DNA from 2 places in the Undibacterium sp. Ji83W genome. Region 2 is predicted to be linked to the other one. Evidence: riboswitches for the same ligand, from Rfam matches in the RefSeq annotation. Region 2 holds a riboswitch; the other holds the start of a gene.
What was found. Region 2 has a riboswitch for glycine ahead of gcvT (glycine cleavage system aminomethyltransferase GcvT). Riboswitches for the same ligand answer to the same signal wherever they lie in the genome.

Region 1: it holds a riboswitch for glycine, as region 2 does, so the genes downstream of both, ACO0LD_RS03940 (hypothetical protein) here and gcvT (glycine cleavage system aminomethyltransferase GcvT) in region 2, are expected to answer to the same signal.

What each region holds. Positions count from the first base shown of each region.
Region 1 covers NZ_JBMPOZ010000001.1:866,227-881,302, forward strand. The annotation lists gene ACO0LD_RS03920 (peptidase U32 family protein) at 1-25, opposite strand, end outside; gene dacB (D-alanyl-D-alanine carboxypeptidase/D-alanyl-D-alanine endopeptidase) at 331-1,836, shown strand; gene ACO0LD_RS03930 (hypothetical protein) at 1,859-2,788, opposite strand; gene ACO0LD_RS03935 (tetratricopeptide repeat protein) at 2,976-4,430, opposite strand; glycine riboswitch at 4,607-4,698, shown strand; glycine riboswitch at 4,899-5,015, shown strand; gene ACO0LD_RS03940 (hypothetical protein) at 5,067-5,300, shown strand; gene ACO0LD_RS03945 (hypothetical protein) at 5,491-6,240, shown strand; gene ACO0LD_RS03950 (C39 family peptidase) at 6,285-6,872, shown strand; gene ACO0LD_RS03955 (YkgJ family cysteine cluster protein) at 7,011-7,301, shown strand; gene ACO0LD_RS03960 (ornithine carbamoyltransferase) at 7,298-8,101, shown strand; gene ACO0LD_RS03965 (methyl-accepting chemotaxis protein) at 8,467-10,194, shown strand; gene ACO0LD_RS03970 (hypothetical protein) at 10,298-10,930, opposite strand; gene ACO0LD_RS03975 (hypothetical protein) at 10,930-11,670, opposite strand; gene ACO0LD_RS03980 (undecaprenyl-diphosphate phosphatase) at 11,923-12,768, shown strand; gene recQ (DNA helicase RecQ) at 12,808-14,664, shown strand; gene ACO0LD_RS03990 (tetratricopeptide repeat protein) at 14,739-15,076, opposite strand, start outside.
Region 2 covers NZ_JBMPOZ010000001.1:413,380-428,455, forward strand. The annotation lists gene ACO0LD_RS01905 (cyanophycinase) at 1-863, shown strand, start outside; gene ACO0LD_RS01910 (methyl-accepting chemotaxis protein) at 1,181-2,785, shown strand; gene ACO0LD_RS01915 (hypothetical protein) at 2,832-4,253, opposite strand; gene ACO0LD_RS01920 (energy transducer TonB) at 4,598-4,933, opposite strand; gene ACO0LD_RS01925 (cache domain-containing protein) at 5,280-5,732, shown strand; gene ACO0LD_RS01930 (putative bifunctional diguanylate cyclase/phosphodiesterase) at 6,034-8,157, shown strand; gene ACO0LD_RS01935 (Imm32 family immunity protein) at 8,218-8,463, shown strand; gene gcvP (aminomethyl-transferring glycine dehydrogenase) at 8,536-11,424, opposite strand; gene gcvH (glycine cleavage system protein GcvH) at 11,548-11,925, opposite strand; gene gcvT (glycine cleavage system aminomethyltransferase GcvT) at 12,018-13,148, opposite strand; glycine riboswitch at 13,221-13,343, opposite strand; glycine riboswitch at 13,355-13,443, opposite strand; gene ACO0LD_RS01955 (pectate lyase family protein) at 13,885-15,076, shown strand, end outside.

The DNA of each region.
Region 1 (15,076 bases), 450 kb from region 2:
CGGTCTGGTTGGCAAGCAAGCTCATGACGATGGCCGGTGACAGGGAAAGGGCGAAATTATAAAGGAAATCAAGGGCTTATGTCGTATTTGCTGCTGTAACCCAGTATTAATTGAATGTTGATTAAGCAATATATGTACTGGCAAAGCCGCTTTCTTGAGTTTCAATCAACATTAATGCCTGGTTTTTGTCTTTAGCAGTGTAGATCAAGGTGGGCAAATAACCAGAAGATATGCGGCGCAGACAAAATTTCATTGCGCAAAAAGAACGCTTTCCTGTTTCCCTTTCTTGCCTGCTCTACAATGTTGTCTGCCACGATCAAATCTGAACTTATGCGCCTATCTCCTGCCAGCCTGTTATTCGTTTTACCCTTGTTACCTGCTTTTGCATTCGCACAAGCCAATCTACCGTCCTCAGTAGAAGCAGTGTTCAACAGGACCAATGTGCCAGTCCAGGCATTCAGCGCAATTGTCATGCCTGCCAGTGGCGGCCAACCAGTGTTGATGCAGGCGGCAGACCGGCCCATGAACCCGGCATCTGCCATGAAGTTGGTGACGACTATCGTAGGGCTGGAAGAACTGGGGCCGACCTTTCGCTGGAAGACACAGATACTGGCCGACAAGAGCAACAAGAAAGATATCTACGCTGGCAACCTGTACATACGCGGTGGTGGAGAGCCCAACCTGACCATAGAAAAACTGGGCGGCATGTTGCGCAATCTGCGCCAGCAAGGTTTGCGCCGCCTGCGTGGCGACATCATTCTTGACCGCAGTTATTTCCAGCCTGAGCGGCCAGATATCGGTGCGCCACAATTCGATGAATTCCCCGATGCTTATTACAACGTCATACCCGATGCACTGCTGGTCAACAGCAACCTGAGCAGCATCGCCCTTGAATCAACATCGGACAAAATCGAGGCACGCCTTAACACGCCGCTGGACAAGGTCAAGATCGTCAATCACCTGCACTTCAATGAACTGCCCTGCTCTGCCTGGGAAACGGAATGGCAGCCGCCTGTCATCGAGATGGTCAACAATATGGCAGATGATCCCGAGACAGATAACCCGAATGCGCCAGCCAGCAAAAAGCCTGTACGCCAGACCACCAAAGCTGGCCTGGAGATTACACTCAGTGGCGGTTTCCCCAAGCGTTGCAAGATCATGAACAATATCAATATCCTTGACCGCAACCAGTATCTCGCGCACCTGATACGCGCACTATGGCAAGAAATGGGCGGCACCTGGCAGGGTGAAGTGCGCGATGGTAAGACACCTGCCTCGGCCATGGTATTGGCTGAGCGCCAGTCCGAACCGCTGGCCGATATCCTGCGCATCATCAACAAGCAGTCTGACAATGTCATGGCGCGCATGCTGTACCTGACTTTGGGCGCAGAGTCTGCCAACAAACAGGGCATGAGCAATTTGCAGGCAGCGGACGCACGCATCCGGCAATGGTTGTTCAGGCAGGGCATCAATGATGCCGGGCTGGTGCTGGAAAATGGTTCTGGCCTGTCACGCGTGGAGCGTATCAGCCCGCAACAAATGGCTGGTTTATTGCAGGCGGCTGCACGTAGTAACTGGTATGCAGAATTTGCCAGCAGCCTGCCGGTCGCATCCATGGACGGCACCATGCGCCGTCGCCTCAAAGGTGGTCCGGCAGAATTGCGCGCCCGCATCAAGACCGGCACCTTGAAAGATGTGGTGGCTATTGCAGGCTATGTGCGGGACATCAATGACCAGCAATGGATAGTGGCAGCGATGATCAATCATGATGAGGCCGTCAAGGCGAAAGGCGCGCTCGATGAGTTGATTACCTGGGTAGCCGCAGGTCGCCCATAGATTTCACTGCGATTCACTGCGCCTATTTGGCTTTGACCGGCTTGTCATTCACCACGACATACTTCTGCGTATCGGCATCAAACACCAGCTTCTTCTTGCCCTTTTGTGCGGTGATGACGAAGTCATAGCTGTTGGTGCGTTCACCTGCACTGTCGGTCATGCGGCTGACCTGGCGGTAACCGTAAGTCTTGCCTGCAAATTCGACGATGAGCGGGCCTGGTGCGGCGATGCCGGGGGCCAGCTCCCACCTGGCCAGGTAGTCATAGCAATGTGGTGGGTCTTGTTCATTTTCATGCAGGTGCAGGCGCGGATGCTTGCCTTTACCTGGGCGCATCATGTTTTCGCATTCCGGGCCGCTCTCCACATGTTTGACGAGATCCACATCCTTGTCCTTATCAAGCATGGGGCTGATCTTGTCTGCTTCTATGCGCAACAAGCGCAGCCATACATGCACTTCGTTTTTTTCTACATGGCTATGTTCTATTGCCATAGCAAAGTCACCGGGGAATAATTCCACCATGCTGGTCTTGCTGATACGCCCATTGGCTGCCAGCCATTCAACCACATCCTGACGATTGGTCAGTGACCATGCTTCGGCACGGCGCTTGAACCAGTAAGCGGCAATCAGGTTAGGCAAACCCGATGCCAATGGTTCACCCTTGACCAGCAAGACCGCAGTATCTGCATCGAGTTTTTGTACATGCAAGGCATGCATGCGCAATGCCAGTTGGGTCGTCGTGGGAACAGAGGCTGGCAACTCGGCCTTTAACTGTGGTGCCCTGATGATGTCCTTGTCGTCATTGATATCCCAGCCCTTGAACACCAGGCGCATGAGGTCACGCTGCTCCAGCGTTTGCACCGACTCATTGCGTGCGCAGGCCACCAGCATGCACAGGCATAACATGAGTGCTGTGTAAGCGGGTAGGAGAGTGAAACGCCGGGTTAATTGCACTGGAGAAATTCTTCTGGATGGAGCAATGTAGATTTTAACTGATAGCTGCGCGGTGGCGGTTGTTTGGAGGGCGGGAAAATTTTTTTGATGGCAGATTTGCGGGGTTCATAAAACCTGGCTTTGTGCCACAAATCTTTCCCTGGGGAGGCAGAAGTCTCCATCCTCAGGTTCTATCTACAAAAGCGCTCTACTCCCCATTCTTGAACCGCCTTACAGCCTCATCCCGTTTGGCGATGAGCTTGTCACCCTTGGCCTGCATACCCAGGGCAAAGTAAGACTGCGCCAGGGCTTCCAGGGTGTAGATGTCCCACTCATTACCGTTGGCCATGCTCTTTTCCAGCAAGACGATGGCTTGTTTGTGGTTGTTCTTTTTGGCATATAGCAGGGCCAGTTCATTCACCAGCAATTGATAGGGCTGGCTGGTCAGGCCACGTTCAAACCAGATGCGTGCACCTTCCTGGTCTTCGCGGTAAATGGCGATGCCCTGGTAATAACAGAGGCGTGATTTCAATTCATCCACCAGTATTTCATCACCCGTGGTCTTTCTGATGTTGCCGATGAAAGTCTCCATCTCAGAAAAAGAACCGCCCCATTGAGGCAGCAATTTGCTCAGATAGGCATACACTGGCGAATACAATTTGGGGTCATATTGCAGCGCGTTTTTCAGCAAGGCGTTGTCACCTTCCTTAATGCCAAGTGCCCTGTTATTGACTATCAATTCACCTGCGCAGATAGCGCAAGACTTGATTTTTTCATTGGCTTTGGTGAGGTCTACCCTTGCCACGCTGGATAATTTATGAAAATCAGCAAACTGTTTTTTACTGGTTTCGGCGGCCAGTTTATCACCACGAGCGTCCCATGCCTGCTGCTGCAAGAACATGCCGCGTGCCAGATAAGCATAGCCATACATGCTGGATTTTACCCAGACGTCAAACTGCTTTTGAAAATCTTTGTCCAACCGCGACAAAGTGCCAAAACGCTTATACAGGGTATTTGACTTCAGCCTGCCAGCCTTGTTTTGTGCAAACGCGCTATCCAGTGCAATATCGAGTTTTTTGAATTCGCCGCGCCACAGCATGCCAACCAGGATGTTTTGCTCATGTTCTTCATCAGCATAATTGCTGCCCAGTTTTTGCAGTTCAGGATTTTCTGTTGATCGCTTCATCCACACAGCCTGATGCAATTCGGTATTTCCAGCATCGCGAAAAGACTGGTGCCAGATTTCTTGATAGCCCTCTTGCACCATGCTGTTTTTGCGGGCGATATACCATTCTGCCGTCATGCCCCAGTAAGAATAAAATCTCTCCATATCCTTGGGGAAGGGATGGAAGTAGGCTTTATAGCTGAGCATGTCCTTGTCACTTTTTTGCCCCACCACCTTATAAGGCATGAAACGGCTTTCCACCATTTTTTGCACCAACTGTGTCAATGCAGGATCAGACAGCCAGGCGCTTTCCTTCACTTTGTCATTGACAGCATCCTGCGCGGCGGGTTTGATTTGTGCATGGACGTGCATGGCAGAAAAGCCCAATGCCATTGCACAGGCCAGGCTGAGTTCACGCAAAATTGAACATTCTTTTAATCGGGATTTGCCAGTCAATTGCTGAGTCATGGATGGTGAGGTGATTGAAATATTCAGCAATCATAGCCTGACAGTCAAGTAAAAGCCAAACGCAGATACTCATGTGGGATACAAATCACAGATTCCATGAAAACAGAAAAATAAACCATTTGACATCAAAAATGATTTGCAAATGAGTAATGTGTGCACTATGCTCATTTCTACAACTTGTACAACAGGTTGAGCACATTACGAAAAAAATGATATCGGGAGAGACTGTCAAATAAGGACAGCGCCGAAGGAGCAACCGCCCCGGAAACTCTCAGGCAAAAGGGACCGTTATCATTGGAACTCATTTCATGAATAAGGGTGGGTGCGAACAAGGCGATTTGGGATGCAGTGCAAGGCGTGGTGTGCGGCCAAGGCTCATGCCTTGGCAAGCAATACAACACAGCAATGCGCCCAAATCACCAGTTCCCGAAGGGTTTGATTCATAAGGCTGACAGCCTTATGAATCAAGCGCACCTCATTATTATTTATGAAATGAGTTCCGCCAACTCTGAAGAGCTGCCTGACTACGTCGCCAGGCACACCGAAGGAGCAAGCATTGCGACCTTACCAGCAGGCGCAGGCGAAATCTCTCAGGTCCAGGACAGAGGGGGTATCCGTTGCGTAACTGCGCACGGACATCCCTTTGACGTCTGGAGTCTGCATACCATGAAATTCATCCATTTGAACGGTGACACTGTCACCGCGATGGCGGCCGCCTGCGCGCTGTCCATCTATAAAACCGGGTTCTACACTGATTGCAAAACCGTGTTCAACAGCATGCGCGATACTCAGCACGCAGCCAGCCATGATGTCCCTAACTACAAAGATGATCTCAGTATCACCACAAGTCTTTTTCTCTCACACGATATACGACCGCAGTGTAGTCACATTCATTATTGACGCTGACCAGCTCAAGTTCTTTCTAATAAAAATTCTGGTTATAGAGTTCTGAACCGCTCTATAAGCTGATCCCCTATTCCCGTTTGCGCGGGAATGTTGTCCGGCATGCCCAGCCATGCCGTGTTTCAAGCCGCCCAGTCCGCTTGAATGGGCGAGCTATTGTCTAAATTTAACCAAGGAGTAAATCATCATGCATTTTCACCCTGTTTCAAGATTCAAAAAATCCACCCTGGCCGCTTTGATACTCAGTATCAGTTGTGCTGTCGCCAGCCCTTCACTATTGGCACAAAATGTGACCAGCGATATTGGTGGAACAACTGATCAGGCACGTCTGGTCAGTGCTGCTGCGCAACGCGATTTTGCCGAGTTTGTGCAGTTCAATGTGCAGCGTCGCGGCGGCACTTTGCCGCCTGAATTCCCGCTCGAAGTCAATGATGTGCAAGACCTCAAGGATGCCAAGATAGGCTATGGTTTTCCAGTCTATAGCCTGCCGCCGCAAGATGTCATGAATGGCCGTGGTGATTTGCGCAGCATGGCAAAAGCAACCGGCGAATGGCGCTTTGTCATCACCCTCAATGACACACCGATAGGTCTGGCAACACTGCGGCAAAACAACGGGCGCTGGGGTGTAACTTCGTATGGTGGCGCAGTGCTGGCCAAGGACGTCGATGCAGCTATTGCCGTACACGGCAATAGCACACGCTCCAACTTGCGCTTTATCCGTGTCTATCAAGCCATGTCGGATTTTCTGGAAGTAGTTTCGCCTACCGATGCACGTGCCCGCTTTGCCCCCCTGCATTCAGCACGTCAGACTTTGCTGCTGCAACAGCGCAGTGAAAAACTTGGCACACAATCTGCCAACAATGGCTTGCTGGAACAAAGCGACATTCTTGAACCTTTGCGTGTCAGTGTCAAACGCAATATCGACAGCTTCCGCTAAACCAGCAACCATCTGAATATACCTACAATAAATACGGAGATATCATGAAAAAAAATCTGTTAAAGCTCATATTCGTCTTGGGAGCAATGCTGGGCATACCCAGCGTTTATGCGCAATACCGTGCATTGAATGTGCCGCTGGTCACGCAAGAGCATAGCCAGTGGTGCTGGGCAGGCAGCAGCAAGGCATTGCTGAGCTTCTACAATCAAAATCCCAGCCAGTGCCAGATCGTGAACTGGGCTTATGGCCTGAATTACGCCTGTGGCAATACCAATTTTAACTGGAACAGCAACGCCAACCAGCCTAACTCCATGTACGGCAGCGGCGGCAGCGTGCAAAACATCCTGGCACATTGGGGGGTGTCAAATACTGCCTATAGCTATGCATCGTCATGGAACACGGTGGTCAATGACATCAATGCCAACCGCCCCTTTGTCATCCGCTATGGCTGGACCAATGGCGGCGGCCATATCATGGTCGGCACAGGCTATGAAGTGTATAACGGCAGCAACTACATCTACATCATGAACCCATGGCCAGGCGAAGGCAAAACTTACAGAACCTATGGCTCTGCCGTGTCCGACTATGATCATCAGTGGACACATACACAGCGCATGAATGTCAGTGGTTGATATTTGAAATAGTGATGCAGTAAATTGTATAAAAAGCAGGCGGGAGCTTGTGCATTTAATACCTCCCGCCTGCCTGGTAAATTTCTTGATGCTTTTTTATGCTGGCGCGACAACATCCGCATCCATTAAAATGCGTACATGAGTACTTCTTTTTCCTGCCGCCCCCGTTGCGCCGCCTGCTGCATAGCACCGTCCATCAGCAGTGCCATACCTGGTATGCCCAACGGCAAACCCGCAGGTGTGCCTTGCATACAACTCGACGAACATTTGGCTTGTAAAATTTTTGGACGTCCAGACCGGCCAGCAGTTTGTGCAGGCTTGCAGCCTTCGTTTGATATGTGTGGTGAGAATCGCGAGCAGGCCATGTTTTTCCTGACGCAGCTTGAACTGGCAACAGCACCGGCTTTTTCGCAAGGCAATATTGTATGAACCTGATTCAGATCTCTGATCTATCCGCGAACGATATCACCAATATCTGGGACATGGTCGGGCAAGCCGATATGCAAATCCAGGGAAGAGTCGCCTGGTCTTTTGAAGGAAATGGTATACGGACCCGCACCAGTTTCATACAGGCATTTCAGGAACTGGGCTTGAGTTTTATTGAACTGCCCAATTTGCTCAAGACGGCAGAAAGAACAACTGACCTTGCGGCTTACCTGGATGACTTTTACGATGTCTATGTCATACGTGAACGCAATCACGAGCGCCTCGCGCAGTTTGCCAGTGATAGCCGCCGCCCTGTCATCAATGCGCTGTCCAGCCTGGGACATCCTTGTGAGGTGTTGACGGATGCTTATTATGTGAACCAGCAAATCGCTCCAATAAGGCAAGCGCGAATATGTCTGTGGGGGCCGCCCAGCAATGTCATGCTGTCCTGGCATGAACTGGCGTCAGTGATGGAGTTTCAGATTACCCAGATATGTGAAGCTGCTTTTCATGAAGAAAAGCCTCACGTCAGCTATACCTCATCGATTTCTTCCAGCTTCGATATTGTCATCACTGATGGCTGGCCTGGCACTTATGACAATGCAGAATGGTCATTGACAACCGCACACCTTGAGCAAATGGGTAGTCCAAAGTTTTTGCCAACGCCGCCATTTTCCATAGGCAAAGAAATCGCCCTTGACCCGGTCAGCTACGCAGGTTTTACAGGTTATCAGCAAAAAAACTTACTCTTGCCTGTGCAAAAAGCCATACTGCTCTACTTGCTAAACAAGACACAGTCCTGACGACCAAGGCCCGTTTAACATGCCTTTTAAGCAAGCCAAAAAAGCATGTTGGCGCGGCTGAATATCTGGATGGTTTTTTGTAAATTTTCGTCTAGACTGTACTTAACAAATCTTGACCATGTCCTGGTCAAGCTAACCTCATGACATGCGGCCACATAAGATTTAGCTATAGCAGATGCAACAATTGTTATAAAAATTTGCATAAAAAGCATACAAACTTCATACATTTAGCTTATAACTTCAACGTATAATTGCCGCATGGAAATTATATTTCCAATCTTTATGATGCAGGCCATCCGCCACACCATACATCAGTATAGGGGTCTGCATTTTCAATTTGTCTTACGACAACAAATAGAAAATCTATGACCTCTCTAGTTAAACACCTTTCGGTGGGCAAACGCTTAGGCCTGGGCTTTGTACTCATCCTTGCTCTGTTCTTTGTGACTACCCTCGTCGCTATCATCAAACTTAATACCGTTGCTGCGGCAGCAGATAATCTATTGAAAGACCCACTGGCGACCGAGCGCCTGGTGAGTGACTGGTACCGCAATATTCACACCGGCGTGCGCCGCACAACGGCAATTGCCAGAAGTAGCGATCCGTCGCTGGCAACTTTCTTTGCCGCAGAACAGGAAGAGTCCACCCGCGTATCTGGCTTGTTGCAAAAAGCCATTGCTGAACATATGACCAGCCCCGATGAAGTCGCTCTCTTCAAAGAAATCGGTGAACAGCGCCAGGCTTACCTGAATACCCGTAACACCGTTGTTACCTTGAAAAAAGATGGCAAAGTCGAAGAAGCCAACGAAGCCCTGGAAAAAGGCTTTATTCCCGCAGCTGCGCTGTATGTCAAAAAAATAGAAGAAATGCTGAGCTTGCAACGCAAGCAGATTGACGACATGTCAGCTGAAATCCAGCAGACCTATCAAACCAGCCGCATCCTTTTGATTGCCCTGTCGCTGATCGCCGCCATGCTGTCGATACTCTGCGCCTGGCTGATGACTATCTCGATTACCAGGCCGCTCGCAAGGGCCACGGCAGTTGCTGAAAAAATGGCGCAAGGCGATTTGAGTGAGACCATAGAAATCAAACTGCATGATGAAATCGGCAAGATGATGCATGCCATCAACGGCATCAACACTGGCCTGAGCAACGTCATTGGTGATGTACGCCATGGCACTGAGACCATCAATGTGGCAGCGGCTGAAATTGCCTCTGGCAATGCTGATCTGTCGTCGCGTACAGAATCACAAGCCAGCTCACTGGAAGAAACCGCCTCGTCGATGGAAGAACTGACATCCACAGTCAGGCAAAATGCGGACAACGCCCGTCAGGCCAACCAACTGGTGATCTCGGCATCTGGTGTCGCCGTCAAGGGTGGTGAAGTGGTGGGCCAGGTGGTTGAAACCATGGGCTCGATCAAAGAGAGTTCACGCAAGATTGTCGATATTATCTCTGTCATTGATGGCATAGCCTTCCAGACCAATATCCTGGCCTTGAATGCCGCCGTTGAAGCTGCCCGCGCAGGTGAACAGGGTCGTGGTTTTGCCGTGGTAGCGACTGAGGTGCGTAACCTGGCACAGCGCAGCGCATCTGCCGCCAAGGAAATCAAGCACCTTATTGATGACTCGGTAGGCAAGGTCGAGCATGGTAGCCGCCTGGTGGATACTGCTGGCCAAACCATGACAGACATCGTCACCAGCGTCCAGCATGTGGCCGACATCATGAGTGAAATCACTGCGGCCAGCCAGGAGCAAAGTGCCGGTATTGAGCAAGTGAACCTGGCCGTCACGCAAATGGATGAGATGACGCAGCAAAACGCGGCCCTGGTCGAAGAAGCTGCGGCAGCGGCAGAAAGCATGCGCGAGCAATCTGGAAGACTCTCTGAACTGGTCGCCCAATTCCATATCATGGCACAGGCACCAAAGCCGGAGGTACAAGCTAGCCGCCCCGTCAATGCCGGACGCCAGCCAGTCATTGCCAGAGCTGCAGGCAGACCAGGCAACACAGCAAATACAGCCAAAGCACAAATCCGCCAGATCCCGCAAAGAAAAACTACTGCGAAGGCTGAACAGGATTGGGAAGAGTTTTAATAGATGCAGGCTCAGGCCATCATCACTGCTGCATCAGCAACATTGGTGGTCTGAGTTTAAAACCTTCTTTAGAAATCAGCAATGACGATCGCAATAATGCGTCTCAAATCTTGATGCGCATGGAATCACCGCTCAAAAAGAACAGTGAGATGCCGTCTTCATTTTGATTGACGCGCACAACAGACTGTTCCAGGCTGGCGGCATATAGCTTGCTACCATCATGACGGAAGATACCAAACCACATGCGCTGGGTACTGGTACGGGAATTAGCGGCCAGCAAGAGGTAATCGCGCCCACCTATCTGCACTTCGCTGGCTTGCAATTCGCCCATGTAAAAGGCGGAGGGTATGCGTTCCAGCATGATGCGCAGGCCATCATGATAAACCTGGATCAACACACCATTATCAGTGCCTGAGCGTACGAAATTGAATTCAAATGAACCCATCCTGGTAGGTGTATTGCGGCGTACATGGACATGGTCGGCAAAGTCAGCAAAATAATTATTGCGGTCAGTGCGCTTCTTGTTTACTGCTTGTTGGGTGATTTCTGTTTGCACATGTTTCTCCTTAAATTCAGGGTAATTCCAGGCTTCTTCTCTGACTGCATCGCTGTCTCGTGCTGCCCAGGCAATACCGCCGCCGATGATGGGTAGAGGCACAAAGCAGCCACTCAAATTCATACATAAGCAAGCAATCAGAGCAAAGCGAAATGGCGCTACCCCTGGCTTGCTATCCATTAGTGTTCCGGCCTGATCAACAAACGCCTGCCTGAGCCAGAGGTATCCACCATGGAGATACCGTCGGCATGTTCAGTAAACTGCCAGTGACCATGCGGCAGGCCGATGCGATAGACAGGGCTGCCATCAGCCGCAAATATGGCCAGCCACATGGGCCTGTGTAAAAAACCATTTGCCACCGTCAGCACATAAGTTTCATCACCGACCCTGAGCTTGGCAGCTTCCAGGCGGCGGTAACTTTGCTCACCGGTAAACGCGGGCGATATGCTTTCTTTCAACAGGAACTGACCATTTCTGCTGATCTGCACTTCATCAATCAGGCTTGCGGTCATCACGCCGCTATCTACCGGCATGCTGCGCTGCTGGCGCGGTGATTTGCGGTAAGTGACCACAAACTCTTGCAAACGCGCTGGCACGCTGCCATCTACCTGAATATGGTGGGCAAACTGGGCAAGATGTTGGTTGGCGTCCGGCAAGCGCCAGACATATTGCTGCCGCACCACCACGACTTCGACCTGGTTACTACGGTATTCAGTCAAGACAGCTTCGCCGCTGTCATAACCCAGCCCGGCCTGAGTTGGTTGAACAGGCATGGTGGTGCTGCAAGCAGCCAAGCCCATTGCCGCCCCGATTACCATCCCCACTGCCATGCCCGCACGCGAACTGGCGCCAAGGCCAGTCTTGCAAAATGCAATAAATCGTTTGGGTTGCAGGGACATGCGATATCTAGCCATATTCATAAACAGCTCGAAGTATCGCGATGGATAAGTTTGGCGACAATGAAATTAGATAAAGTACTGAAATACAGTACTTCAGGTGCAGGTTACTGCCATCTGGCAAATCAAAAACAATGGCAAAATTGATAATTTCCATGTTTGGGTGCAGGTCATTCAAAGACCATTCACAGTCTATTACCAGCAAATTTCCAAGCAGGTGTGGCGGGCGACATGCTAAGCTTCGTCCCGACTAAAACTTCATTATTTTCGTGTTTTATGGATCTACTACTCGCCGTCAAAATCATCATCATGGGTATCGTCGAAGGCTTGACGGAATTTTTGCCCATCTCCTCCACCGGTCACCTGATTTTGACAGGGAGTTTGCTCAACTTCACCGGCGAAAAGGTGAAGGTCTTTGAGATCGTCATACAGGCAGGTGCGATTTTCGCTGTGTGCTGGGAATACCGCGCCAAGATCGCCAGCGTCGTCAGCGGCCTGGGCAGCGATCCCAAGGCGCGCAAATTTGCCCTGAACCTCATCGTCGCCTTTTTGCCAGCAGCCGTACTGGGCTTGCTATTTTCCAAAAAAATCAAGGCCGTCTTGTTTGCGCCAGTACCGGTTGCCCTTGCCTTCATCATCGGCGGCATCATCATCCTGTTTGTTGAGCGCAAACATGCAGGCGCTGACAACCACGACAATAGCCATGCGCGCATACAAACCGTGGATGATATGAGCCTGCTGGATGCATTGAAGATAGGCCTGGCGCAATCGCTGGCACTGATCCCTGGTACCAGCCGTTCTGGTGCAACGATTATTGGCGGCATGCTGTTTGGCCTGTCACGCAAAGCTGCAACTGAATTCTCTTTCTTTCTGGCGATACCTACCCTGCTGGGTGCCACTGTGTATTCGCTGTACAAGGCGCGTGAAGATTTGTCGATGGCTGACTTGCCCATGTTCAGCCTGGGTACGGTTGCGGCATTTATATCAGCCTTCTTTTGCGTGCGCTGGTTGTTGCGTTATATCAGCTCGCATAATTTCAATGTGTTTGCCTGGTACCGTATTGCCTTTGGTATCATGATCCTGATCACCGCCTACACTGGCGCGATTACCTGGGCAGACTAATTGGTGACAACTGAGGTGACAACAGAATTGACAACGGCAGTGACAGCAGCGGGCTATAGCAATACCGGGACCAGCGACAATACAGTAGACCAGGCTTTGCATTTATTGCAGACCATCTTCGGCTACCCGGCTTTCCGCTCCCAGCAAGGGCAAATCGTTGAGCATGTCGTCAATGGCGGCGATGCCCTGGTGCTGATGCCTACCGGTGGCGGTAAGTCCCTGTGTTACCAGATACCGGCATTGATACGCGATGGCGTAGGCATAGTCGTATCGCCACTGATCGCCCTCATGCAGGACCAGGTCGATGCCCTGGCCGAGGTGGGTGTACGTGCCGCCTTCTTGAATTCCACCCAGAGCTTTGATGAAATCCTGGCGGTGGAAAAGAAGATGCGCGAAGGCGATATTGATCTGGTATATATCGCCCCAGAACGCCTGCTGACCCAACGCTGCCTGGAACTGCTGCAAGTTGTCAACATCGCCCTGTTTGCGATTGACGAGGCCCATTGCGTTTCGCAATGGGGCCATGATTTCCGCCCTGAATACATCAAGCTATCAGCGCTGCATGAGCGCTTTCCTAACGTACCGCGAATTGCCCTGACAGCAACGGCTGACCAGCAAACCCGTGATGAAATCATTCATCGCCTGCAGCTGGAAAACGCAATGCAGTTCGTGTCGTCTTTTGACCGCCCGAATATCCGCTACCAGATCGTCGAAAAAGCTAATGGCCGCAAGCAATTGCTGGACTTCATTACGGCCCAGCACAGCGGTGATGCTGGCATCGTGTATTGCTTGTCACGCAAAAAGGTCGAAGAAACTGCTGAATTTTTGAACGAAAACGGTATTAGCTCCCTACCCTATCATGCCGGTATGGACTTGCAAGACCGCAGCCGTAACCAAGCGCGCTTCCTGCGTGAAGATGGCATCGTCATGTGCGCCACCATCGCTTTTGGCATGGGCATAGACAAACCCGATGTACGCTTTGTCGCGCATCTGGATTTGCCAAAAAGCATAGAAGGCTATTACCAGGAAACTGGCCGTGCAGGCCGTGATGGCGCTACCGCCAATGCCTGGATGGCATATGGCTTGCAGGATGTAGTACAACAGCGCCGCATGATTGATGAGTCAGAAGCCAATGAAACCTTCAAGCGTGTGCAAAGTGTCAAACTCGACGCCATGCTCACGCTATGTGAAACCCTGAATTGCCGGCGTGCCCACATCCTTGAGTATTTTGGTCAGAAGGCTGAGCCTTGCGGCAATTGCGACACCTGCATCAGCCCACCGGTTTCTTTTGATGGCAGTGTGGCGGCGCAAAAAATCCTGTCCACAGTCTATCGTGTGGACCAGCGCTTTGCAGCTGGCCACGTCATCGACATCCTGCGTGGCATTGATACTGAGCGAGTGCAGCAATGGCGGCATGAAAAACTGTCCACCTATGGCATAGGCTCAGACAAGAGCGAAGCCGAATGGCGCGCCCTGCTGCGCCAGATGATCGCCCTTGGCCTGGTCGCCGTCGATTATGAAAACTATAGCTCACTGAAACTGACAGAAGCATCACGTGCGGTACTGCGCGGTGAAATCAAGGTGCAGTTACGCCAGTACAAAAAAGCCGAGAAAGCCGTCAAGCACAAACGCCAGTCAGCCAAGGACTTTGCCGAATCCGATCTCGACAGCAAAGCCCAAACCGTATTCGACAAGCTGCGCTGGTGGCGGGTGGAAACGGCACGCACCCATAACGTGCCAGCCTATGTCATCTTCCCTGACGCCACCCTGCGTGAAATCGCTCGCCAGCAGCCCGCTACCCTGTCGGCTCTGCGTGCGATATCCGGCGTGGGTGACAAGAAACTGGAAAGCTACGGTAAAGAGATTATTAGTCTGATTGAGGAATTGCAGGTTTAGTGTTTTGTAGGGCAAACCTGGCCGGATAGGAGTTCGGCCAGATAGTCTGCAAGCCCACAGCAACACGACGCATTTCACTTGAGTTTGGACTTTTGTTCCCGCACATAAGTCAATTCATTACGCGCTTTGACATCGTTTTTATCAAGCTCCAGACATTGCAAGTACACTTGCTCTGCCTCGTCCAGCTTGCCTTGTTCAACAAAGACGTAAGCCTTGCCGCGCATAGCCTGGCCTAGCTCGGCATTTTTTGTGGCTGGTTCTGAGTATTTACCTGCGTTTTTCTCAGCCAGCTCGAAAGCGTTTAAAGCCATTTGCCAATTTTTCTCTTGTTGATAAACATGTCCAAGCTCTGCGCGATATTGAAAATTGCCAGGCGAGAGTGCAATAGCACGTTCGAGCAATGGCCTGGCTT
Region 2 (15,076 bases):
ATGCCAGTGGCGTGTTTTTCACTGGTGGCGACCAGGGCCGCATAGTGCAGGCGCTGGTCAAGCCAGATGGCAGCAAGACAGCGATGCTGGAAGCAATCTGGGCATTGTACCAACGCGGTGGTGTTATTGCTGGCAGCAGCGCCGGTGCGGCCATCATGAGTACCACCATGTTTTATGATGCCAAACCTGTACTGCCTACGCTCAAACTCGGCGTCACTGATGGCAAGGAGATTGCCAACGGCCTTGGTTTTATCGGCCCGGATGTATTCATAGACCAGCATCTGATTATCCGTGGTCGCTTTGCCCGCATGCTGCCTGTCATGCTCAAAAAGAATTACAAGCTGGGTCTGGGTGTCGATGAAAATACGGCGATGGTGGTCAGCAATCAGGGTGAAGTTGAAGTCATCGGCTATAAAGGTGCCATCCTGTTTGACCTGAGCCAGGCAAAAACGGATGACACTCAAAAAAATTTCAATGTCAGCAATGCCCGCATCAGCTACCTTGACCGCGGCGACCGCTACAATTTGCGCAGCAAGACACTGACACCTTCGGCTGACAAACTGCAGCACAAGCTCAATCCTGCCCAGGCATACAATACCGACCAGCGTTTTTATCCCGATATCCTGGCTAATACAGTGGTCACTGACCTGATGTTCCATTTGATCGATGGCAAACAGGAGCGCGCAATCGGTCTGGCTTTTGGTATGGATGCACAGCCTGAACTAGGTTTTGAATTCAGTTTCAGCAAAGTAGCAGAAAGCCAGGGTTATTATTCCAATGCCTCTGGTGCAGAAAGCTATACCGTACATAATTTGCGCCTTGACATACGGCCTGTCAGCATGAATCTGCCACTGTATAAATAAGGCAAACCTGGCACCAGACTCCATCAAACAGGATAGTCTTGGCACTATCCTGCGATCCACCCATTCCCCAGCACAAGATCCTTGCCCTAATTTGTCGTTTGTTTGCAAATTCTTCCTCTCAGGCATCTGAGCTTCACTTACAATCAAGATAACGCTCGCACCCTGCAACTTGCAGGCTGCGGTGCGTGATCGCCAATTAATAAAACTATGCAGACCTGCCCCGGATGCTGGTGGATTAGCCTGAGGTGATAGCCGTTTTTCTCTCACGCATCCGCCCGGCATTGCGGCACACTGCAGCAAACCAGTGAGACCACACCATGAAACTCAGCACCCGCATCATCTTGCTGTGCGCCATCACCCTGTTCGGCATTTCAGTCATTTCGGCCATTTCCCTGTACTCCTTGCGCCAGACCATGACCAGGGAGCGCACCGAGCAGATTGCCAATATGGTGGAAATGGCCCATGCGGCCATAGAAAAAGCCTATGCACTGGAACAGGCAGGCAAGCTCTCACGTGATGATGCACAAAAACAGGCCAAACTGGCGATTTCCAGTTTTCATAAAGATGAAATGTATTTCTTTGTGCGGGGTTATTCCGATGATTTACTGCGCGTACACCCCAAGGCTGACCGCATCGGTGTTCCGCAAAAGGACATGAAAGAATCTGGTGACCGTTATCGTGCCTCGCTGGAAAAAAACAAAATAGGCGTTGTGCAGGCCTTGGGTACCAGGCCTGGGGTGCAAGGCCAGGTAGAAAAAATCTATGCCATCATGCGATTCGCCCCATGGGATTGGCTGGTAGGCACCGGTACCTATCTGGATGACATCAATGAAGCCTTCTGGCAGCAGGCAGGCATCATGCTCGGCGTAGGCTGCATCATGATGGCCATGGTGGGTGCCCTGGCCTGGCATATGACACGCTCCATCCTGGGTCAATTGGGCGGTGAGCCTGCATATGCGGCTGAAGTGGTAGGTCATATTGCTGAAGGTGACCTGACTACCGATATACAGATCAGGGACAATGACCAGGCCAGCCTGTTGTTTGCCATCAAGACCATGCGCGACAAACTCGCGGCCGTCGTCGGTGAAGTGCGTACCGGATCTGAATCCATCGCCACTGCGTCTGGCGAAATTGCCTCAGGCAACCTGGATCTCTCTAATCGCACTGAGCAACAGGCAGGTGCATTGGAAGAAACTTCGTCCACCATGGAAGAACTGACTTCCACCGTCAAACAAAATGCCGATAATGCCAGACAGGCCAATCAACTCGCCATATCTGCGTCTGAAGTGGCAACCCAGGGCGGCAGCGTGGTAGGCAAAGTGGTGGCAACCATGGGTTCCATCAATGAGTCATCGAAAAAAATCGTCGATATCATCAGCGTGATCGACGGCATTGCCTTCCAGACCAATATCCTGGCCTTGAATGCTGCTGTGGAAGCTGCACGTGCGGGTGAACAGGGTCGTGGCTTTGCCGTCGTTGCCAGTGAAGTGCGTAACCTGGCCCAGCGCTCTGCCTCTGCTGCCAAAGAAATCAAGACCCTGATAGACAGCTCCGCAGAAAAAGTCGAAGAAGGCGGCAAGCTGGTTGCCATCGCTGGTTCCACCATGGATGAGGTGGTCGCCAGCGTCAGGCGCGTGACCGACATCGTCGCCGAGATTGCCTCGGCCAGCCAGGAGCAAAGCTCAGGCATAGAACAGGTCAATCATGCCATCGTTGATATGGACAATATGACACAGCAAAATGCCGCACTGGTAGAACAGGCATCTGCTGCTGCACAGGCCATGAATGAGCAGGCTGCAGCGCTGGCACAGGTAGTGAATATTTTCAAAGTACAGCAGGCCAATACTGCACCGCAGGTGAGCCGGGCAAATGGTCGTCCAGCGCAAACCGGTCAGGCAAATCAGCCACGCCGCTTGCGCTAGATCGTCATTAGTTAAAGAAGGAATTAGGAAGGAATTAGAGAAAGAGTTAGAGAAAAATTTTCCCACTCAATGCGGCAATGATGCGCTGGCGCTGCAAGGCCTGCTCACTTGCCGTATTGTCGCGGCCTGAACTGACTGAGAGATCAATGACGCTCGTCTGTTTGTCTGGTTGATTTTTTGTATCCACCAGCTTACCCAACTCGTAACTGGAAATGGATAGATTGCGATCATGACTCTTTTCCAGGCGCGCACTATTCAATTGATTTTTTTCAAATCCAAGATCCAGTTTGCTGCTCTCATGATCGTCTACCTTGACGTAGCGATAATTCTGCGAACTCTTGCCCTCATCAAGCACCGGTTTTTTGCCTGATTTTAATTCAAGATGAAAAGCTGCACTGAGGCTGGATTCAAGGTTCTGGCTGATCTTACCACTCGTCAGATGCCCTTCCTGCGTGGTCTTCTGGCTGGTCTGGAAGTTGAAATAATCACTTTCCTGCAAGCGCGCCGGATTTGGTGAGGTGGTTACGCCTTTGATCTGCGCATCAAAGTCTGCCAGGCCAGTTAACAATGAACTGGCACTGGTATCCCAAAAGGCTGGTGTCTTTGCTGGCACCAGGCCACCCACACTATTGTCATCATCCGATGTATTGATTTTCTGCATGACAGAAAATGCTTCCTTGTATTGCGATACCAGGCCTTCATCTGCATTGCCGCGCTTGGCAGCACTGTCGATTTGTCCCAGGAATTGCTGAATGGCGTTATTTCTTTGCGTCGCATTTCCCTTGAGACCTGCGTTGTCATGCTTGACATCAATATCAATAACACCACTAGCCGATGTCAGTTTAAGCTGGTGATGTGCCTCGTTAATCTTGAAATCGAGCTGGCGGTCTCCTGCTTTGATATTGAACGCCAGCGAACTGACAACAGACGTGTCAAAGCCTGACAAAGCACCCAGATTGATCTTGTTATCCGTAAAATAACTTTGTGCCGCCGCTTCCAGGCCTGCTGCCAGTTTATCGAGTGCCTTGCTATCCGCTTCGCTTAATTCTGCATCGCTGCTGGCTTCTACACTCAGGCCATTGGCATTGCTTTTGATGGACAAAGTAACACTGCGCCCTGAAGCCAGCTTCACACTCAAGCCAAGGCTTTGATCTGGACGGTCACGCAAGTCATTCAGACTGACCTGACCTGCTTCGGCCACGGCTTTGTTGTCAGCACCGGCATCGAGAGATGTCGAGATGTAGGCCTGTTTGACGTCAGCACCAGTGGTATGCAGGCGTTCTATGAGGCCAGTGGCAAGGCCATTGAAACGGCCTGAAGTGGTCGTCGTTGCAATCGCATTTTGTTCCAGCAGATAGCTGAAATGATCGTCACTCTTGTTTTCCCACCATTGCGAGGGCGCAGCAGTTGCAGCCGTACCCAATTGGCTATACGTCTGGCTGTCAGCATCAGTACGTGATGATCGCAAATTGACTTGATACGAATTTGTAGATGAAGCCGAATATGAACTGGCAGCCACAGACGAGGCTGATGATGCAGCCGCAGCCTGGTTGTTCACATTCTGTGAATGGCTAATTCCAGGGTTTACTGCTGTATTCAAACTTGTAGAAATAGTCGACATGGCTTGCATACATCCTTGAAATAAGTCCTTGCTTGATTTTCTTTATTATCGACAATATTTATTATTTCTTTAGCAAATATGCGACAAAAATCCGGATTACTCATGTTGCCTTGCACATAAAAAAAGAGATGCCTATTGCATCTCTTTTTGATGTTTTGCTGAACAAATACTTCAGCACTGATTATTGCCAATCAGGAAAGGCTCCAGACATATTCCAGCTTTGTCCAGGCTTGTTGTGGCTTGCCATCTTTAGCACCTGGTTTGAATTTGCAGGAAGAATAAATCTTTTGTGTTGCCTTGTCCAAAGCCTTGGAACCACTGGACTTCTCTACTTTTGAATCAACTACCGCACCATCTGGGCCAACCAGCACGGACAAAACAACGGTGCCAGTTTCTTCATTCATCAAGGCGGATTTTGGATAAACTGGTTTTTCGCAAGTCTGCTTGTCAACAGTTGGTGCCACTTCACTGGCAAATGTAGCGAAAGAAGAAGCAACGAGAATGGTAGCGAGAAGTAATTTTTTCATGGGAGTAAGGACGTAAGTTCTGGGGAAAGTTTGATATTGCCACATGGAAACAAGTGCGTATTTTACTGCACATTTTTTCCGCAACGCAACATTTTTTCCATTTAATCAGTGCAATGATTGTTAAAGATTGTGCCCCGCACACATAGCCAAACGACCATCATTGCGCTATGACAATGTGAACTTTGCAAGGTGTTGCCCTCGGACATGCAAGCTTTGCTTTTTTCACACATCTCCACTAGTCTTAATTCATGCATACTGTTGCCATAAATGCTGCCCATAAAAATGAAACGCTTGCTTAAATGATTAGGCAAGCACTTAATTGAACACTTATAAGGAGACCAGGAAAATGAAACTCTTCAAATTACTGATGGCATTTCTGCTGCTAGGTCAATTCAACCTGGCCCTGGCTGATGACAACCCTGCCGATGCCATCGCCATGGTCGATAAAGGGCTGGCTTACATGCAAAAAAATGGTAAAGATGCCTTGGTACAGGAAATCAATAATAAAAATCCAGAGTTTATCAATGGCTCAATTTATCTTTATGTGCGCGGACTTGATGGTGTAGTTATAGCCCACCCTATCAACCCTAAACTGATAGGCAAAAACATGCTGGACCTGCCTGATGCAGACGGCAAATACTATCGCAAGGAAATCATCGCACTGGCCAAGAGCAAGGGTAAGGGCTGGGTAGACTATCGCTACAATAATCCTGTCACCAAACAGATAGAAAACAAAACCACTTATATTTTCCGCAGCAATGATGTGATCCTAGAAGCAGGGATATATAAAGGGAAATAATGATGGAGTAATAATTAACAAGTAATAATTTTTCAAATGCAGTACATGGCAAAAAGGTATCGATTTTTCGATACCTTTTTTTATTTTTTCGCCCGAAAAAATGCAGCCATTGAAATGAAGCCTTTCCAGACACTTTGTACGGCATCGTACAGACGCATAAGTTTTCATCAAGTAATTTCTGTCCAGACATCATGACAAGAGACACTCTTGCATGAGGAAGGATATATAGCAAACCGGCTGGCGACTCCCTCACGACAGTCTTTGGCTACCCTTATTTGCAAAGTTTACAAGGAGCCAGCTCATGGCCAAGAGAATTCTCGTCGTTACACCTGTTATCGCCGATGCCCTGGCACTTCAGGACGCATTGCTAAAAGCCCGCGATGGTTATTATGAAACTGTGTTTGCAGATAGCTTGTCTAGCGCTGTTGAACACCTGCAAGACAAAACCAAGCCTATTGATATCATACTGCTTGACTGTTTTCTGCCAGACAGCAAAGGCATAGCCAGCTTCCAGCATTTATTTGCTATTGCCCCAAAAATTCCCATACTTACTATCTGTGACACAGATCATGCTCTGGCACTGGAAGCCGTAGAACTAGGCGCCCAGGGTTTTCTGACACGAGGTCATTTTTCCAGTTACCTGGTACCACAATCCCTGCGCAATATCATCCAGCGTAAAGCGGTTGAAGATGCTGCCTTCCTGGAAAAAGCACGCGCAGAAATTACACTTAATTCCATCAGCGATGCCGTCATAGGTACGGACATGGCTGGCAATATCGATTATCTCAATGTCGCCGCTGAGCATATAACCCTATGGAAGCGTGAAGAAGCCCAAGGAAAAACTATCAGCGCGGTCATGCCGCTCATCCAAAGTGAAAACAGGCAAGTGAAAGCCAATCCCGTCATGCAGGTCTTGCAACAGGATACCGCGACGACACTGACGCCCGGCACCATACTGGTCAGGCGAGATGGCAGCGAGGTAGCGATTGAAGACTCGACTACCCCCATCCACGATTCATACGGCAATCTCGCCGGTGCCGTCATGGTGTTCCGGGACATTACGGCGACCCAGGCCATGGCAGTAAAAATGGCACATTTGGCGCAACATGATTTCCTCACCAATTTACCCAATCGCGCCCTGCTGAATGACCGCATAGCGCAGGCTATAGGCCTCGCTAAACGGCGCGAGACGCATCTGGCCGTGCTCTTCCTTGACCTGGATAATTTCAAGCATATCAATGATTCCCTTGGCCATGCTCTGGGCGACATGCTGCTAAAATCAGTGACTGAACGCCTGTGCGCCTGTGTACGCAGCTCAGATACGGTCAGCCGCCAGGGTGGCGATGAATTCGTGATACTGGTGACAGATGACAAGTCTGCAGAAAATGCGGCATTCACCGCCGAGAAGTTATTAAAGTCGCTGGCAACGCCGCACAGTATCAATGGTCATGAGCTATATGTCACCACCAGCATAGGCATCAGTTCATATCCTGCTGACGGCGCTGATGCAGATACATTGATTAAAAATGCCGACACCGCCATGTACCAGGCTAAGGAAAAAGGCCGTAACAACTACCAGTTCTTCAAGCCAGAAATGAATGTGCGTGCCGTTGAACGGCAAGTCATAGAAGCCAATCTGCGGCTGGCAATGATACGCAATGAATTCTCTCTACACTATCAACCCAAGATCAATCTGGAAAGCGGCGTCATCACTGGCGCAGAAGCCTTGTTGCGCTGGGACCATCCTCAATGGGGTATGGTGCCGCCAATACGCTTTATTGGCATTGCAGAGGACTGCGGCGTCATCATCCCGCTAGGCCGCTGGGTCTTGCGAGAAGCTTGCGCCCAAACCAAACAATGGCAGGATGCTGGGCTGACAATAGCTGAAATCGCCGTGAATATTTCTGCGGTCGAATTTCGACGCCAGGATTTTGTTGAAACCGTGCGCACTATCTTGCTGGAAACCGGTCTTTCCCCTAGTTGCCTGCAACTGGAAATTACTGAAAGTGTCCTGATGCGTGATGCAGAAAACAGCATCGCCATACTCCAGCAATTGAAAGGCATGGGCATACAACTGGCCGTTGATGATTTTGGTACTGGCTATTCCAGCCTGAGTTATCTGAATCAATTCCCGATTGATGTCTTGAAAATCGATCAGTCCTTTGTACATGAAATAGGAGCCAACAAAACTGGCGGAGATGGCATCATCGTCAGCGCTGTCATCGCAATGGGAAACAGCCTGAAGCAAAAAGTCATTGCAGAGGGTATAGAAAAACAGGGGCAACTGGCATTCTTGAAAGCCCAGCATTGTGAAGAAGGACAAGGCTATATTTTCAGCCGTCCTTTGGCGGCGGAGCAATTCGCGAAAATGCTGCGATTGGGGATTACAGCGCACGCGCCTATTCCTGTGTTGATGCCGAATTGAAACGTGCATTATTCTGATATATAGTGGTCCATATAAATATCAGATCGCCTGGAGCAAGCATTGAAAATTTATGGATATAAAAATACAGAATTGGCGCCAGAACACATAGTTCCTGATGAGCTGGCAGAAATCACTCTGTTAGCCTCAGCTCAAGAATTACGGAAAATAGCAAGCTTCATACTTTCTGCTGCTGATGATATGGAACGTAAAAACTCAAATTGGGAACACAGGCATTTATCAGATGCAGATAAGAGTTTTGAAGGTTCACCACACTTCATCGTGTACAACCCAAGTACTCATAACTGAACCGCAATCAGTGTTAAAAAAAACGGACATGCAAGGCATGTCCGTTTTAATTTACCGCAAAGCAGTCAAAGCTTATTCGTAATCACTGACTGGTATGCAAGAACAGAACAGATTGCGGTCACCATAGACATTATCGGCACGGCCAACTGGCGCAAAGTATTTATTCTTGCGCAGGGAGGCTACCGGGTAAGCTGCCACTTCACGGCTGTAAGCATGTGCCCACTCATTGGCGATCAGCACTTCTGCAGTATGTGGTGCATGCTTCAAAGGATTGTCCTTGGCATCGAATTCACCACTGGCTACCTTGGCGATTTCTTCACGGATACTGATCATGGCATCAATGAAGCGGTCGAGTTCAGCCTGGGATTCGCTTTCTGTCGGCTCTATCATCAAAGTGCCAGGCACAGGGAAGCTCATGGTAGGTGCGTGGAAACCAAAGTCGATGAGGCGTTTGGCCACGTCTTCATTGCTGATGCCAGTCGCATCTGTCAATGGACGCAGATCCAGGATGCACTCATGCGCAACCAGGCCATCATGACCGCTGTACAGCACAGGGTAATGCGGGGCCAGGCGTTTGGCGATGTAGTTCGCTGCCAGGATCGCGGTTTCTGTCGCTGCCTTCAAGCCTTCAGAACCCATCATGGCGATATACATCCATGAGATAGGCAAGATGCTGGCAGAACCGAATGGTGCAGCGCTGACGGCTGAAATACCATCTTCACCACGTACATAGCCTGTCGATTTCTGGTTAGGCAAGAACTTCGCCAGATGCGCACCAACAGCAACCGGGCCTACGCCTGGGCCGCCACCACCGTGAGGAATACAGAAAGTTTTGTGCAAATTCAAATGGCTAACGTCGCCACCAAATTTGCCTGGTGCGGCTACGCCAACCAGCGCATTCATGTTCGCGCCGTCAACGTAGACCTGACCACCGTGGCTATGCACGATTTCGCACAGTTGCTGTATGCCTTCTTCAAACACACCATGCGTGGATGGATAAGTCACCATCGCTGCGGCCAGGTTGGCACTGTGTTTTTCTGCCTTGGCTTGCAGGTCAGCCAGATCAACGTTGCCCTTGTCATCACAGGCAACCACGACCACGTCCATGCCCACCATGCTGGCAGATGCCGGATTGGTGCCGTGAGCAGAAGATGGAATCAGGCAGATATTGCGGTGTGCTTCACCACGGGATGCGTGGTAAGCCTGGATCACCAGCAAGCCAGCATATTCACCTTGGGAACCGGCATTTGGTTGCAGGGATACGGCGTCGTAGCCGGTAGCTGCACACAGCATGGCTTCCAGTTGATCGATCATTTCGCGGTAACCGATGGTCTGGTCATTTGGCGCGAATGGATGGATGCTGGAGAATTCAGGCCAGGTCACTGGGATCATTTCGCTGGTCGCGTTCAGTTTCATCGTGCATGAACCCAGCGGTATCATGGTGCGGTCCAGCGCCAGGTCTTTGTCAGCCAGGCTGCGCAGGTAGCGCAGCATTTCATGTTCTGCGTGATAGCGGTTGAACGTTGGATGTGTCAGATAAGTTGTGCCACGTGTCAGCGCTGCCGGGTAAGCATCATTGACGCCAGCTTCTATCGCTGCAAAATCTGGTGCTGTAGTAACACCACTTGCCTTGGCAAAAATCGCCCATAAAGCTTCAACATCAGTACGTGTCACTGTCTCATCCAGAGAGACGCCAACTTGCGTTGCACTAATCTGGCGCAGGTTGTAGCCAGCAGCCTGGGCAGCCTGATGGTAGTCCGCAGCATTGGCGACATTAACTGTGAGGGTGTCGAAGTAAGTAGTGTTGGCGATAGCCAGACCTTGTTGTTTCAGACCACCAGCCAGAACACCTGTCAGGCGGTGTACGCGCAAGGCGATCTGGCGCAAGCCTGCAGGGCCGTGATAGACGGCATACATGGAGGCAATCACTGCCAGTAACACTTGGGCAGTACAGATATTCGACGTGGCTTTTTCACGGCGGATATGTTGTTCGCGTGTTTGCAGGGCCAGGCGATAAGCCTTGTTACCTTGTGCATCGACTGTCACGCCAACCAGACGACCAGGCATGCTGCGTTTGAATGCATCGCGTGTACCCATGTAACCTGCATGCGGGCCACCAAAACCCAGTGGTACGCCAAAGCGCTGGCTGTTACCAACCACGACGTCAGCACCCCACTCGCCTGGAGACGCGATCAGTGTCAATGCCAGCAAATCGGCAGCAGCGATGACCATCGCACCCTTGGCATGCAAGGCTGCCGCGTATTCGCGGTAATCCATGATGGAACCATCAACGCCGGGGTATTGCAACAAGACGCCGAAGCAATCATTGTCCAGCGCTTCATTGCCAGCACAGGTGCGTACTTCTATACCCAGCGGCTTGGCGCGAGTTTCTATGATTTCACGTGTCTGTGGCAAGACATCGGCAGCGACATAAAACACATTGGATTTGGATTTGCCTACGCGCTGTATCAGCGTCATCGCTTCTGCTGCAGCCGTGCCTTCATCGAGCATGGATGCATTGGCGATGTCCATGCCAGTCAGGTCAGTGATGACTTGCTGGAAGTTCAAAATGGCTTCCAGGCGTCCCTGGGAAATCTCTGGCTGATACGGTGTATAAGCTGTGTACCAGGCAGGGTTTTCAAAGATATTGCGCAGGATAACGCCAGGAGTATGCGTGTTGTAATAACCCTGACCGATCAAAGACTTCAGTACACGGTTTTTCGACGCCAGTGCCTTCAATGTGGCCAGTGCTTCCTGTTCGGACTTGGCTTCTGTGAATTGCGCCAGTGGCAGCACATCGTGACGGCGGATATTGGCCGGGACGATGGCATCAATCAGGGCTGTGCGGTCAGCATAGCCCAGGGTTTTCAGCATGGCGGCTTGTTCTGCTTCAGAAGGGCCGATATGGCGAGCGATGAAAGCGTCATGCGCTTCCAGTTGGGTCAGTGAAGGACGGGTCATGGTATATGGGGTACAGAAGAGTAACGTGGAATATCAGGCGGAGCTATGCGGGGCCAAGGATTTCATTGCATCATGCAAATCCAAAGCAATAAGGTGACCATCAGGCCACCTTATGTGCATTAATTAAGCAATATTTTTTGCGTAAGCTTCAGCATTCATCAAGGCATCAACATCAGCAATATTGGCTGGTTTCAGTTTGAACAGCCATGCTGCAAACGCATCAGCATTGATGGATTCTGGTGCATCGGCCAGTGCTTCATTGATGGCAACAACTTCACCAGTCACTGGTGCATAAATATCACCAGCTGCCTTGACGGATTCAACCACTGCACAGTCCTTGCCTGCTTCGAGTGCTGTGCCAACTTTAGGCAGGTCAACGAAAACGATATCGCCCAAAGCATCTTGAGCAAATTCAGTAATGCCGACAGTGATCGTGCCGTCTGCTTCTGTGCGTACCCATTCGTGGGATGTGGTGTATTTCAAGTCTGCTGGTACGTTCATGATGGGCTCCAGTTAAATAAATTGTTTTAAATAATAATGAGTGGCTAATCAATAGTAGTCAGTACCAGTAGCTGTACTGACTGCAGATCAAATTATACGGCCAGGATTTTGCCGTTACGGACAAAAGGCAGTTTGACAACAGATGCTGCCAATTGCTTGTCACGGATAACAACATGCACAGTATCGCCTACCGACACACCCATAGGCAAACGCGCCAGTGCAATTGCCTGCTCCATGGTGGGGCTGAAAGTGCCGCTGGTGATTTCGCCTTCGCCTTGTGCGCATACCACTTTTTGATGGGCACGCAGGATGCCGCCTTTTTCACGCAGGATCAGGCCCAGGAACTGGGCGTTCTGTCCTTGTGTTTGCAGTGCTTGCTTGCCGACGAAATCACGTTCGCTGACCAGGTCTATGGTCCATGCCAGACCAGCATCGAGCGGGTTGACTGTTTCATCCATGTCCTGACCATACAAATTCATACCAGCTTCCAGACGCAAGGTGTCACGCGCACCCAGGCCAGCAGGTTTGACACCGGCTGCAACCAGGGCATTCCAGAAATCAGTCACACGGTCAGCAGACACGGCAATTTCAAAACCGTCTTCACCGGTATAACCAGTACGTGCCACCATGACTTCACCAAAGGAAGTGTCGGCCACGATGACTGCGTTAAAAGGTTTGATTTCTGCACTGGCAGCTTTGGTCTCTGGCAAGACTTCCCATGCCTTGGCGCGGGCGTTCGGGCCTTGCACTGCCACCAGGGCAAAAGCGTTAGCACCATCACGGCGCTGGGTAATGGTCAGGCCGCTATTGGTTTCTGCATTGCGGGCATTCATCCAGGCGATGTCTTTTTCTGCGGTGCCAGCATTGACGACCAGGCGGAACCAGTTTTCGCTGAAGAAATAAATGATGAGGTCGTCGATGACCGTGCCTTCAGGCTTCAGCATGCAGGAATACAGGGCCTTGCCCGCTACCTGCAATTTATCGACATTATTGGCAACCAGGTCACGCAGGAAGCTGCGTACATTTTCACCCTGCAAATCGACGACACACATATGGGATACATCAAACATGCCGCAATCAGTGCGCACTGCATGATGTTCTTCGATTTGGGAACCATAGTTGACGGGCATGTCCCAGCCGCCAAAATCAACCATTTTTGCACCAGCCGCACGATGGGCTGCATTGAGGGGAGTTGCCTTGAGTGATGTCGCTGCTTGCGTCATGAGTGCCTCGCTACCAGATTGAAGGGACGAACAAACGCATGCCGACGAATAAACGCCGCATGCGCTGAAATCGCATACCCCTCTGTCCTGGTACCTGAGAGATTACGGGAGCCATGTATGTTTGCTGCCCGCGCGCACCTTCGGTGGGTAGTCCGGCGAATTGCTGTGCCGCTACCGCTCTCCAGAGTTGGGGCAACTTTTAACTACCCCGTTGATCAGTCCTTTGTGCCTGAGAGTTTTTTGGGTATTAGCCCCTTCGGCGGCAACTTTCGTCGCGCTCTCCCGATCAAGTAGCGCGATTATATAAGGCTTGCAAGGGCTTGGATAGTTGAGCGTGGAAATATTTACAGAAAAGTCGCTGGAATAGTAAAAAAATGAGCAAAACAACAAGCCAGGACAAAAGCAACAAGATTGCGAGCAATAAAACCACTTATAAAACTTACGCGAAACTTACTACAAAGACCTGATCAGCAAGAGCAACCAAAGCCAGACCACTATCAATTTTGACGCTCTTCCCTGTGTTAATTTGTAACTATTGTTTTAAGAGGAAACAATCACGGGAATGATCAGCATCCATTGTTACCCTAGCTCCGATTTTATTTCTATTGTGCAAATATTCGCTTCACCAAATTGAATGCCAAAGCAGATCTTTTAATACAAAAGAGATCAGTTGCGCAGAGGTTTGGGGTAAGCGATTTTTTTTTAAAACTGACGAAGCAAAAAACCCGGAGGGAAAATGAATAACAAAAAATTGAATTTGATCGCCTTTGCCATCATCGCAGCAGCTGGCAGTGCAGGTAATGTCTACGCAGCAGACTGGCCTTCCGGTTTTTCCAAATGTGCCGATGAAGGCGGCATCTGCAAAGTAGGCGACAAAGCACTGCAGGTATCGTTTGGATTGAAAGACAAATGGGTGGTCAAATCGCTGTCTGGCAATGTCAGTTGTACTGCCGCCACCTTTGGTGTCGCCGCAACTGCTGACACCAAAGAGAAATGTGCCGTGGGACCAGCTGGCGCGCCAGATACTGGCGGTGGCAGTGGCTCAAATGACGGTCCTGGCTCTGGCTCTGGCACAGCGCCAGCCGGACACAGCGGCGGCTTTGCCGGGCTGGTCACTGGTGGTGGCACAGTGGCAGCAGTAACCGTCACAACAGCAGCACAAATGCAGGCAGCGCTTGATGCTTATAATGGTACCGGTGGTCTGGTGATACGCTATAACGGTACTTTTGATTTCCGCACTATTCCTGATGCCTGCACACAATGGAAAAAAGCCAAAGGCGCGATAGTCGAAATCAAGAATAAAGGCAATGTCACGATTGAAGGTAGCAATGGCTCAGCGGCTAATTTTGGCATCGCCGTCAAAGGTGGCGCGACCAATGTCATTATCCGCAACATGACCATAGGCTTACTGCCTGGTTCTATTGATGCCATAGGCATTGAAGGCCAGAGCGGCAAATTCCCGGGCTATGTCTGGATAGACCACAACACCCTGTTCAGCTCTCTTGCTGAATGCCCGGGCGCGGGCGATCTGGAGTTTGATGGTTTGGTGGATAATAAAGCAGGTGCGCACCACATCACTTACTCATACAACTACATTCATGATCATCACAAAGTGGGCTTGATCGGTTCCAGCGACAGTGACGCAAGTGACCGCTACATCAGCTTCCATCACAATTATTATAACAACGTAGGCTCACGCCTGCCCCTGCAGCGCGGTGGCTATACTCACATCTATAACAATCTGTATAGCAATATCAAAACCTCGGGCATCAATGTGCGCATGCAAGGTTATGCTCTGATCGAAAGCAACTATTTCGAAAATTCACAAAATCCTGTGACTTCACGCGATAGCGATGTGATTGGCTATTGGGAACTGCGCAATAATAATATCAAGTCACCCGCCGACTTCAACACCTACGGCATCAAGT